DNA from 4 places in the Paraciimarium castrense LEGE 11436 genome. Region 2 is predicted to be linked to each of the others. Evidence: predicted binding sites of a transcription regulator. Region 2 holds the regulator's gene; each other region holds the start of a gene.
The links. The regulator NtcA, encoded in region 2, controls nitrogen genes in cyanobacteria. The targets are predictions, from matches to a motif close to GTANCNNNNGNTAC.
Positions count from the first base shown of each region.

Region 1 (2,198 bases), on a different contig from region 2:
GCTGGAGACTGGGTTGGCGTGGCCAACAAGATCATCGGCCTCAACAAGGCCAACGTGATCGCCAAGTATCAGAATCTGGGAGCCCTTGGGTTCTTCCTTGCTTTCCTCCGCGGTGTGATCGCCAACTGGCTGGTCTGCCTGGGCGTCACCCTGGCCCTGGTCAGCAAGAGCGTTCCGGGCAAGATCCTTGCCTGCTGGCTGCCCATCACCGCCTTCCAGGCGCTGGGCATGGAGCACATTGTGGTCAACATGTTCCTGCACACCACGGGTCCGCTGTTGGGCTCCGGTGTGAGTTTCCTGCAGATTGCCTTCTGGAATTACCTGCCTGTGACGCTGGGCAACATTGTGGGCGGCATGGTGTTCATCGGCATGCTCTTCTACAGCACCCACCGCACTCCAATCAGCAATGTGCTGCCGACCCGGCACGATGAAAAGCTGGAAAGAGAGTTGGCTGCGGAACTGGGAGCGCGCTGAACAAAGCTTCTGGGCTCAAGCTTTGGCCTAATTTGGTCAGCCTGAGAAAAACGTCAGAGCGATTACATTCCCACCCAATAAAGAGCCGGGCAGCAGTGCTGCCCGGCCTTTTTCATGCCGCCAGCTCGATGGTTACCACTTCTTGTAGGGCAGGAACTTGCCGCACATGGTGATCTTCACCCGATCTCCCGTGGGATTGGCTTCCTTGTCCACATGCAGGGTGAAGTCGATGGCGCTCATGATGCCATCGCCGAACTTCTCCTGAATCACGTCCTTCAGCGGCATGCCATACACCTGCATGATCTCGTAGAACCGGTAGATCAGCGGATCGGTGGGGATCACCGGATCCAGGCTTCCCTTGGTGGGATAGGTCTGCAGGGCGGCCACGATATCGCCATCCAAGCTGAGCAAACCAGCCAGGGCTGTGGCTTCGTCGCTGGAGGCGCAGGCCTGGCCATAGAACAACGAGGCCACCCACACTTCATCTCGACCAAGGGCCTCACCCAGCTCGGAGAAGCTGAGCCCTTTGGCTTTCTTGGCCTTCAGAAGTGCGGCCGTCAAGGACGATCCGCTGGAGCCAGGTGTTGATGACATGGTCATAAAAATTGAGATTTGATGTGGCAGCCAAGCAGCTGATCTGTGGGCCCTCTGCTGGTTGACGTGCGGCAAGAAGGGGCCTCTTCATGATGTCGTCAATGCCTTGATTCTCGTGTGTTGATCGATACGACCAGGCTCTGAACCTGCCACCCTGTTTGGGCACCTGGCTTGGCGAAGGTGCTACCCAGCCCCGCTCTGCCAGCAACCTTCTGGCCCGTGCCCCTCGCCGCTGCCCAGTGCAGAAACTGCCCGGGCGGTCGGCGGTTTGGTAGTGGCGGCCACACTGGCCGGGGTAGTGTGTTCGGTTCACTGGACCACGTTCAACCGGTGCGCCCCAACACCGACCGCCATGACTGCCACAACGCCGAGACCGGCGCCGATGTTCGAGCTCATCCCCTACGAGAAGTTCCGCGACACCCCCGCGGTTCGCTTCTTCGACATCACCGTGGCGGCGTCCAATGCCCGGGATCTGGTGATCCACTCGGGGCCCGCCACCTCCCCTCCGGATGATCAGGCCACGGGGGCCTGGCAGTTCTACCTGCATCCCCACCAGGAGGACAACCTGCTCGCCCTGCACGGCGGCCGCACCTTCTACCTGGTGAACTTCGGCTGGAACTACCCGTTCCATATCGTGCGGCTCGATACGGGCGGCGATATCCTGCGGATCCCTCCCGGCACGTTCCACCGCTCGGTCTCAGACCCTGACGGCTCGGTGGTGCTCAACCAGGCGGTGCGCGAACCCGGAGCCAGCCTGGTGCACGAATTCCGCGTGTACAACAGCCAGCGGATCCCGCGGCTGTTTGCCACCACCTCCAGAACCGCGCCGCTGCCGAAGCTGCACGGACTGCACTGGTAAGGGCTCTGGGCCGGACGCTGACCACCCCAGCCCCTCTGCGATCAGCCCAGGGGCAGGCTGGCTGCGCCGGGGGCCACGGGATCGAGAATCTCCGCCTCGATCAGCCAGTCAAAGCTGCTGCTCACCCCCGCTGGGCCTGAGAAGCAACCCGTGATCGCGGCGGTGAGCTCGGGCTTCGATGACGTGGCCAGGGTGATGTACCGATCGTCCACGGGGCCCTTGCCACTGGGGTCGTAGCCGCGCCAGCCCGCCCCCGGCAGGTACACCTCCG
Region 1 covers NZ_JBSJOW010000007.1:41,348-43,545, reverse strand. Annotated here, with positions in the region: gene ACWJIO_RS11245 (formate/nitrite transporter family protein) at 1-474, shown strand, start outside; gene cynS (cyanase) at 607-1,068, opposite strand; gene ACWJIO_RS11235 (redox protein) at 1,451-1,927, shown strand; gene ACWJIO_RS11230 (transglutaminase family protein) at 1,969-2,198, opposite strand, start outside.
Region 1: the regulator NtcA is predicted to act here: its motif matches at 1,186-1,199, upstream of cynS (cyanase).

Region 2 (2,198 bases):
TCACCTTGGCACTGGCCAGGGGCTGGCCGGTGGTGATCACCACGTCGCCGCGCCGCAGGGCGATCAGGTTGTTCTCGAGCTCCCGCAACTCCTGGGCCCCTGCCGCGATCCGCTGCCGCACTGCGGCCAGTTCAGCCTCGGTGCGCTGGATTTCAGCGTCCCGGCCCCGTACCACCTCGCTGAGGCGAGCCCGCTGACCCTCCAGGCTCACGTTCTGCTTCTCGAGCGCCAGCTTGTCGCGCTCCAGCCTGGCGCGCTGGGCCTGCAGGGGGGCCAGCTCCTTGCGCAGTGCAGCACTGCGGCGTTCGGCCTGGGCCAGCTCCTGCTGCACCTTGCGCTGACCCGCCTGGGCCCGGGCCACCTCCGCCTGGCTGGTGCTGAGCCGCTGGCGGCTGGCCTCGAGCTGGTTGCGGGTGCCGCTGAGCCGCTCCTCCAGTTGGTCGAGCTCGAACAGGCCCGTGCGCAGGCGCTCACTCACCAGCAGCATCAGCCCGAGGGACATGGCGCTGATCAGGCTGCCCGTGAGCACCGTGATCAGCACGGCGGTACGCCGCGGCCGCAGGTTGAACAGGCTCAGCCTGGCCTTGCCGACCCGGCTGCCCAGTCGGTCGCCCAGGGTGGAGAGCACTCCGCCCAGAACCAGCAGCGCCAGGATCAGGAGCCAGCCCGACACAGGTGTCCTCGTATGGAGCCAGTATCCCGCCCTGGCCGCCGTGCTTCCGGCTGAGCTCAGCTGAAGCGCTTGGCCAGGGCGATCGGATCGAACACGGTGATCTTTTTGCGGTCGATCTGCACCAGTCCCTCGTTGCGAAGGTCTCCCAGCAGGCGGGTGATCGTCACGCGGGTGGAGCCGATGGCCTCGGCGATCGCCTGGTGGGAGAGGCGCAGGTCGATGGTGATGCCCTCAGTGCCGGGCACGCCGAAGTCGCGGCAGAGCACCAGCAGAAAACTCACCAACCGCGAGCTCATGTCGCGGTGGGTGAGGGTCTCGATCATGGTTTCGGTCTGCAGAATCCGCGAGGAGAGGCCCTGCAGCAGCAGCAGCCCCACGCTGGCGTCCTGTTCGATCGCCTTGCGCACGGAGGTGGCCGGTGCGCTGAGGAGCTCCACGCGGGTGAAGGCGATGGCGTGATAGAAGCGATCGGAACGCTGGCCCGTGAGCAGCGACAGCACCCCGAAGAGACTGTTCTCCCGCAACAGGGCCACAGTGATTTCTTCCCCAGACTCATAGACACGCGAGAGCCGCACGGCTCCACGCCGGAGCAGGTAGACCCGCTCGGCCGGATCCCCCGGGAAAAAGATGGTCTTGCTGCGCTCGATCGACTCGACGCTGCTCCCCCCCAGGGCGCGGATCACCTCCAGCAGGGTCTGGTTGGCCTGGCCAGCGGCACCGATGCCGCCCACCACCCCTGGTGTGCCGCTGCTGGGCGTGTTGGCCGTACGGCTGAACCCACGTGTGGCGCCAACCATGGCTGGGTCAGGCAGATCGGCGGACCCTATAGATGCACAGGGGGGCCTCATGTAGCAATGGGCACGCTTTGGGGCCGGTACATCCCAGCGCACCGGCGGGCGTGTGGTTCCGACCAGAGGGCCGTGGGCCTGGAGTCGGCCGCTGCTGGGCGCCTGCACCCACTACAGGTGGTGGTTGTGCCCAGCGCTACGCCACGTGACCGCTACATTCAGTCCTGCGTCGCTGCAGGGTCCATGACCGCCAGTCTCTCGAGCAGCCCCGGTTCCGGAGTCCGGCTTGAGGTGGTGGGCCCGGCGCCTGCTGAGGCCACTGGGCTGCCGGCCCACCGGCCCGTCGCCCCCTTGGCAGTCGCTGGGGCGGGCCTGCCGGCGACGGTGCGTCCGCTGCGCCTGCTGGCCCAGCCGGAGGGCATGCTCCAGGTGCACACCGCTCCGTTCCGGGGCAGCGTGGCGGCGGTGCTCAGCCTGGCCCTGCGCAGCGCCGGTCTCGGCAGCAGGGTGCTGGTGAGCCAGTTGCTCAAGGGTGGGGTGGAACAGGGTCTGGCCGCGAGCCCGTGGCTGTGCGGGCGCCTCCAGTGGCTGCGGCCGGCAGTGGTCACCTGCCTGGCTGAGCCGGCTGCAGACCATGGCGTAGACATCCGCGCCGCGGTGCTGGAGGTGTGGCAATACAGCCGCCAGCAACTGCTCCAGGGCGCCGTGGATCTGATGGTGCTCGATGAGCTCGGCCT
Region 2 covers NZ_JBSJOW010000006.1:65,997-68,194, forward strand. Annotated here, with positions in the region: gene ACWJIO_RS10155 (DUF3084 domain-containing protein) at 1-673, opposite strand, end outside; gene ntcA (global nitrogen regulator NtcA) at 730-1,470, opposite strand; gene ACWJIO_RS10165 (cob(I)yrinic acid a,c-diamide adenosyltransferase) at 1,705-2,198, shown strand, end outside.

Region 3 (2,198 bases), on a different contig from region 2:
CACCGTCCAACTGGGGCGCAGCCCGCTGCTGCAGCTGCCCCTGCAGAGCTTCCCTGAGCTGGGAGAGCAGATCTGGGGCCTGGTGCTGCCCACCAGGCCCGATGGGACTGATCCAGTGCTGCTCAGCCTCAGCAGCGAGCAGGGACCGGTGGAGGTGTTCGGCGCCGATGGCTCCAGGCTCGGCCAACTGGGGATCGGCGCCGCTCCCCTGGAGATCAATGGGCTGCCTGTACGGGTGGATTCGGTGCTGCCGGCCAGTGGCATCCTGCTCAAGCGCGATCCAGGCGTCCCCCTGGTGTATTCGGGCTTTGCCATCGCCCTGGTCGGCGGCGGCCTGAGCCTGCTGGCCACCCGCCAGCTCTGGGCGATCGCCGAGGTGGGGCGGTTGCACGTGGCCGGGCTGTGCAACCGCAACCTCACCGCCTTTGCACGGGAACTACCCGAATTGCTCAACCCGCCTCAGCAGGCCTGACGGCTGCCATGGCTCACTGTGACCACCGTGTGCACATTGCCGCGGGGGTTGAAATCGGCTTGCAGCTGCATCCACTGCGGCTCGCAGGCTGCCACGAAGTCGTCCAGGATCCGGTTGGCCACCTCCTCATGGGAGATGCTGCGATCGCGGTAGCTGTTCACATACAGCTTGATGGCCTTCAGCTCCATGACCCGGGGACCGGGCTGGTAGAGCAGACGCAGGGTGGCGAAATCGGGGTAGCCCGAGAACGGACAAAGGCAGGTGAATTCCGGGAGGGTGATGGCGATGTCGTAGGGACGCCCCGGCCGGGGATTGTCGAAGCAGATCAACCGGCACTCGGCGATCGCCCGTTCGCCGTAGAGGGGTGTCTGGGTCTGCTCCGCAACGGAGCTGGCGCTCGCCTCGGGGATGGCAGGTGGCGTGGACAAGGCTGGGCACAGAGCTGACGCAGGCCATGATGACTGAAACCAACGGAGGGCCTGGGGGCCACGGCCTGCCGGTTGCAAGCGGGGATCCTGTCAGGGCGCTGGCCGAGTAGCATCGGCTACGACAACACCCCCCTGGCTCGGGCGTAATGGACCCCTCTCCGCCAAAAGCGGGGAACCCTGAGATCCTGATCGTCCAGCCCACCGGTATCCATGAAAAAAGTAGAGGCCATCATTCGGCCCTTTAAGCTTGAAGATGTCAAGATTGCCCTGGTCAATGCCGGCATCGTGGGCATGACAGTCAGCGAGGTTCGCGGCTTTGGTCGGCAGAAAGGTCAGGTGGAGCGCTACCGGGGTTCTGAATTCACGGTGGAATTCCTCCAGAAGCTCAAGCTGGAAATCGTGGTGGATGATGACAAAGTCGACACCGTGGTCAATGCGATTCAAGACGCGGCTCGCACCGGTGAAATCGGCGACGGCAAGATCTTCGTGGGCACCATCGATGGGGTGATCCGCATCCGCACCGGTGATCGCGACAGCGGCGCCATCTGAGCTCGCCGGCTCTGAAGCTCTGAGTTCTAGGGATCACCAGGGGGCCTCTCGGCCCCCTGGCCACGGCAATCTTCCCCTCAGGGGGTGGCCAGGGTGGAAGCCACGCATGCACTGATCGCTTCAATCCGCTCTTTGGGGTCCAGTGGCAAGGCCCAGCTCGCCTCAGCAGGAACGCTCACCAGGGCTGCCGAACGCAGCCAGAGCAGGTATTCGTGGTTGCCGGCCGGGCCTGTGATCGGAGACGCCACCAGGCCTGGGGCCTGAAGTCCTTGCTGTTCAGCGGCCCTCAGCACCGCCGTGATGGCTCCGACATGGGCCTCTGGGCTGCGCACCACACCCCCTTTGCCCACCTGGCCCCGACCCACCTCAAACTGGGGTTTCACCAGCAGAATCAGATCGTGAGTGCCACGAGGGGGAGCGTCCCCCAGCAGCCCCAGCAGGGCTGGCAGCACCAGGGCAAGGGAGATGAATGACACATCAGCCACCGCCAGATCGGGCCGGGGGTCGGCGGCCCCGAACAGAGCTTCGGGACTGAGATGGCGCAGATTGGTGCGCTCCTTGAGCACCACCCGCGGGTCGCAGCGCAGCCGCCAGGCCGTCTGGCCGTAACCCACATCAATGCCGTACACCCGCGCAGCCCCGTGCTGCAGCAGGCAGTCGGTGAAACCGCCCGTCGAGATGCCGCCATCGACACAGACTCGACCGCTGACCGGGAGCGGGAAAACGGCCAGGGCCGTCTCCAGTTTCTC
Region 3 covers NZ_JBSJOW010000002.1:208,262-210,459, reverse strand. Annotated here, with positions in the region: gene ACWJIO_RS04845 (cytochrome c biogenesis ResB family protein) at 1-472, shown strand, start outside; gene queF (preQ(1) synthase) at 460-882, opposite strand; gene ACWJIO_RS04835 (P-II family nitrogen regulator) at 1,111-1,449, shown strand; gene ACWJIO_RS04830 (TlyA family RNA methyltransferase) at 1,527-2,198, opposite strand, start outside.
Region 3: the regulator NtcA is predicted to act here: its motif matches at 1,007-1,020, upstream of ACWJIO_RS04835 (P-II family nitrogen regulator).

Region 4 (2,198 bases), on a different contig from region 2:
ACGAAGGCACCGCAGCTGCCCTTGTGCTGGGTTCAAGGGCCAATCCCACGACGGTGGGATAGGGCAGCAGGGATGGTTCAGCGGGCGCGCACGTTGCTGGCCCCCAGCCCGCGGCAGAGGTGCTCGAAGGGCGGGCGCACCACCGCAGCCAGAGCAGAGGGGTCTGTGTTGCCTTCCGCAGCCAGCAGCTCGCACACCACATCGGCCATCAGGGCAATGCTGCGCACCGTGGGGCCCGTGGGCACGCCCAGACTCTTGTAGGTGTCGTCGAGGCCGTTGAGCACCCGCTCATTGAGGATCGACGCATCGGCTGCCACCAGGGCATAGCTGGCGTAGCGCAGGAAATAGTCCATGTCCCGCAGGCAGGCCGAGAGGCGGCGGGTGGTGTAGGCGTTGCCGCCGGGCAGGATCAGCTCGGGGTCATCGAGCCAGAGCCGCTGGGAGGCCTCGCGCACGATGGCGGCGGCCTCACGGTTGATCAGCTCCACGGCCCGCAGCCGCAGCGCCGATTCGGCGTAGTAGGCATTGATGCGATCGATCGCATCCCGGTCGAGGTAGCGGCCCAGCTGGTCGTAGCGGCCGATCAGACCGGTGATGGCATCGCGCATGGTTCGAAAAGTTCGACGCACCTGCGCCGGAAGCTAGCACTCATGACTGGCCAGAACCCAGGCGCAGGGCGCGATCTGGCCGATCTGAGAGAAACAGTTACGCAAGCCACCCCCCAGAATCGGTAACGATGGCTACAGGTTGACCGTGACCGGCCTCCCTACCTTCCGGCCACGCCGCCAAGGGCCGGCACCACCCCTGCATTGCTCCATGGCCAAAACCGCACAGGACGTCCTGCGTCAGATTCAGGACGAAGGCATTGAGTTGATCGACCTCAAGTTCGTTGACCTGCATGGCAAGTGGCAGCACCTCACTGTCTGCCGGGATCTGATCGACGAAGACGCCTTCACCAGTGGGGTGGCGTTCGACGGCTCCTCCATCCGCGGCTGGAAAGCCATCAATGAGTCGGACATGGCGATGGTGCCAGACCCGAACACCGCCTGGATTGACCCCTTCTACAGCCACAAGACCCTGAGCCTGATCTGCTCGATCCAGGAGCCCCGCAGCGGCGAGCCCTACGGGCGCTGCCCCCGCGCCCTGGCCCAGAAGGCACTCGAGTATCTGGGCTCCACAGGCATTGCTGACATGGCCTACTTCGGCCCCGAGCCGGAGTTCTTTGTGTTCGACGATGTGCGCTTCAACTCCGGCAACGGCAGCAGTTTTTACAGCGTCGATTCAATCGAGGCTCCCTGGAACAGTGGGCGCCAGGAGGAGGGCGGCAACCTGGCCTACAAGATCGCCCTCAAAGAGGGCTACTTCCCCGTGGGCCCCAACGACACGATGCAGGATATGCGCAGCGAAATGCTGCTCACCATGGCCACACTGGGAGTGCCGATCGAGAAGCAGCACCATGAAGTGGCCACAGCGCAGCACGAACTTGGCATGAAGTTCGCCGAGTTGATCAGTGCCGCGGACAACGTGATGATCTATAAATATGTCGTGCGCAATGTTGCCAAGAAATACGGCAAAACAGCCACCTTCATGCCCAAACCGGTGTTTGCCGACAACGGCAGCGGCATGCACGTGCACCAGAGTCTCTGGAAGGGCGGCAACCCCTTGTTTTTCGGCGAAGGCACCTACGCCAACCTCTCCCAGACAGCTCGCTGGTACATCGGGGGCCTGCTCAAGCACGCTCCCAGTTTTCTGGCTTTCACCAACCCCACCACCAACAGCTACAAGCGGCTGGTGCCCGGTTTTGAAGCACCTGTGAACCTGGTCTATTCCCAGGGGAACCGTTCAGCCGCGGTGCGCATCCCGCTGACGGGTCCAAATCCAAAGGCCAAGCGTCTGGAATTCCGCTCCGGCGATGCCCTGTCCAACCCCTATCTGGGTTTTGCGGCGATGCTGATGGCAGGGATCGACGGCATCAAAAACCAGATCGACCCCGGCGACGGCACCGACCTGGACCTGTTCGAGCTCAGCGCCGAAGAACTGGCCCGGATCTCAACGGTGCCGGCCTCGCTCAATGGGGCCCTCGAAGCCCTCGATGCCGACAAGCACTATCTGATGGAGGGCGGCGTCTTCACTGACGACTTCCTCAGCAACTGGATCGACCTCAAGTACGAGGAGGTGCAGCAGCTGCGGCAGAGGCC
Region 4 covers NZ_JBSJOW010000001.1:347,033-349,230, reverse strand. Annotated here, with positions in the region: gene ACWJIO_RS01925 (globin family protein) at 78-608, opposite strand; gene glnA (type I glutamate--ammonia ligase) at 817-2,198, shown strand, end outside.
Region 4: the regulator NtcA is predicted to act here: its motif matches at 731-744, upstream of glnA (type I glutamate--ammonia ligase).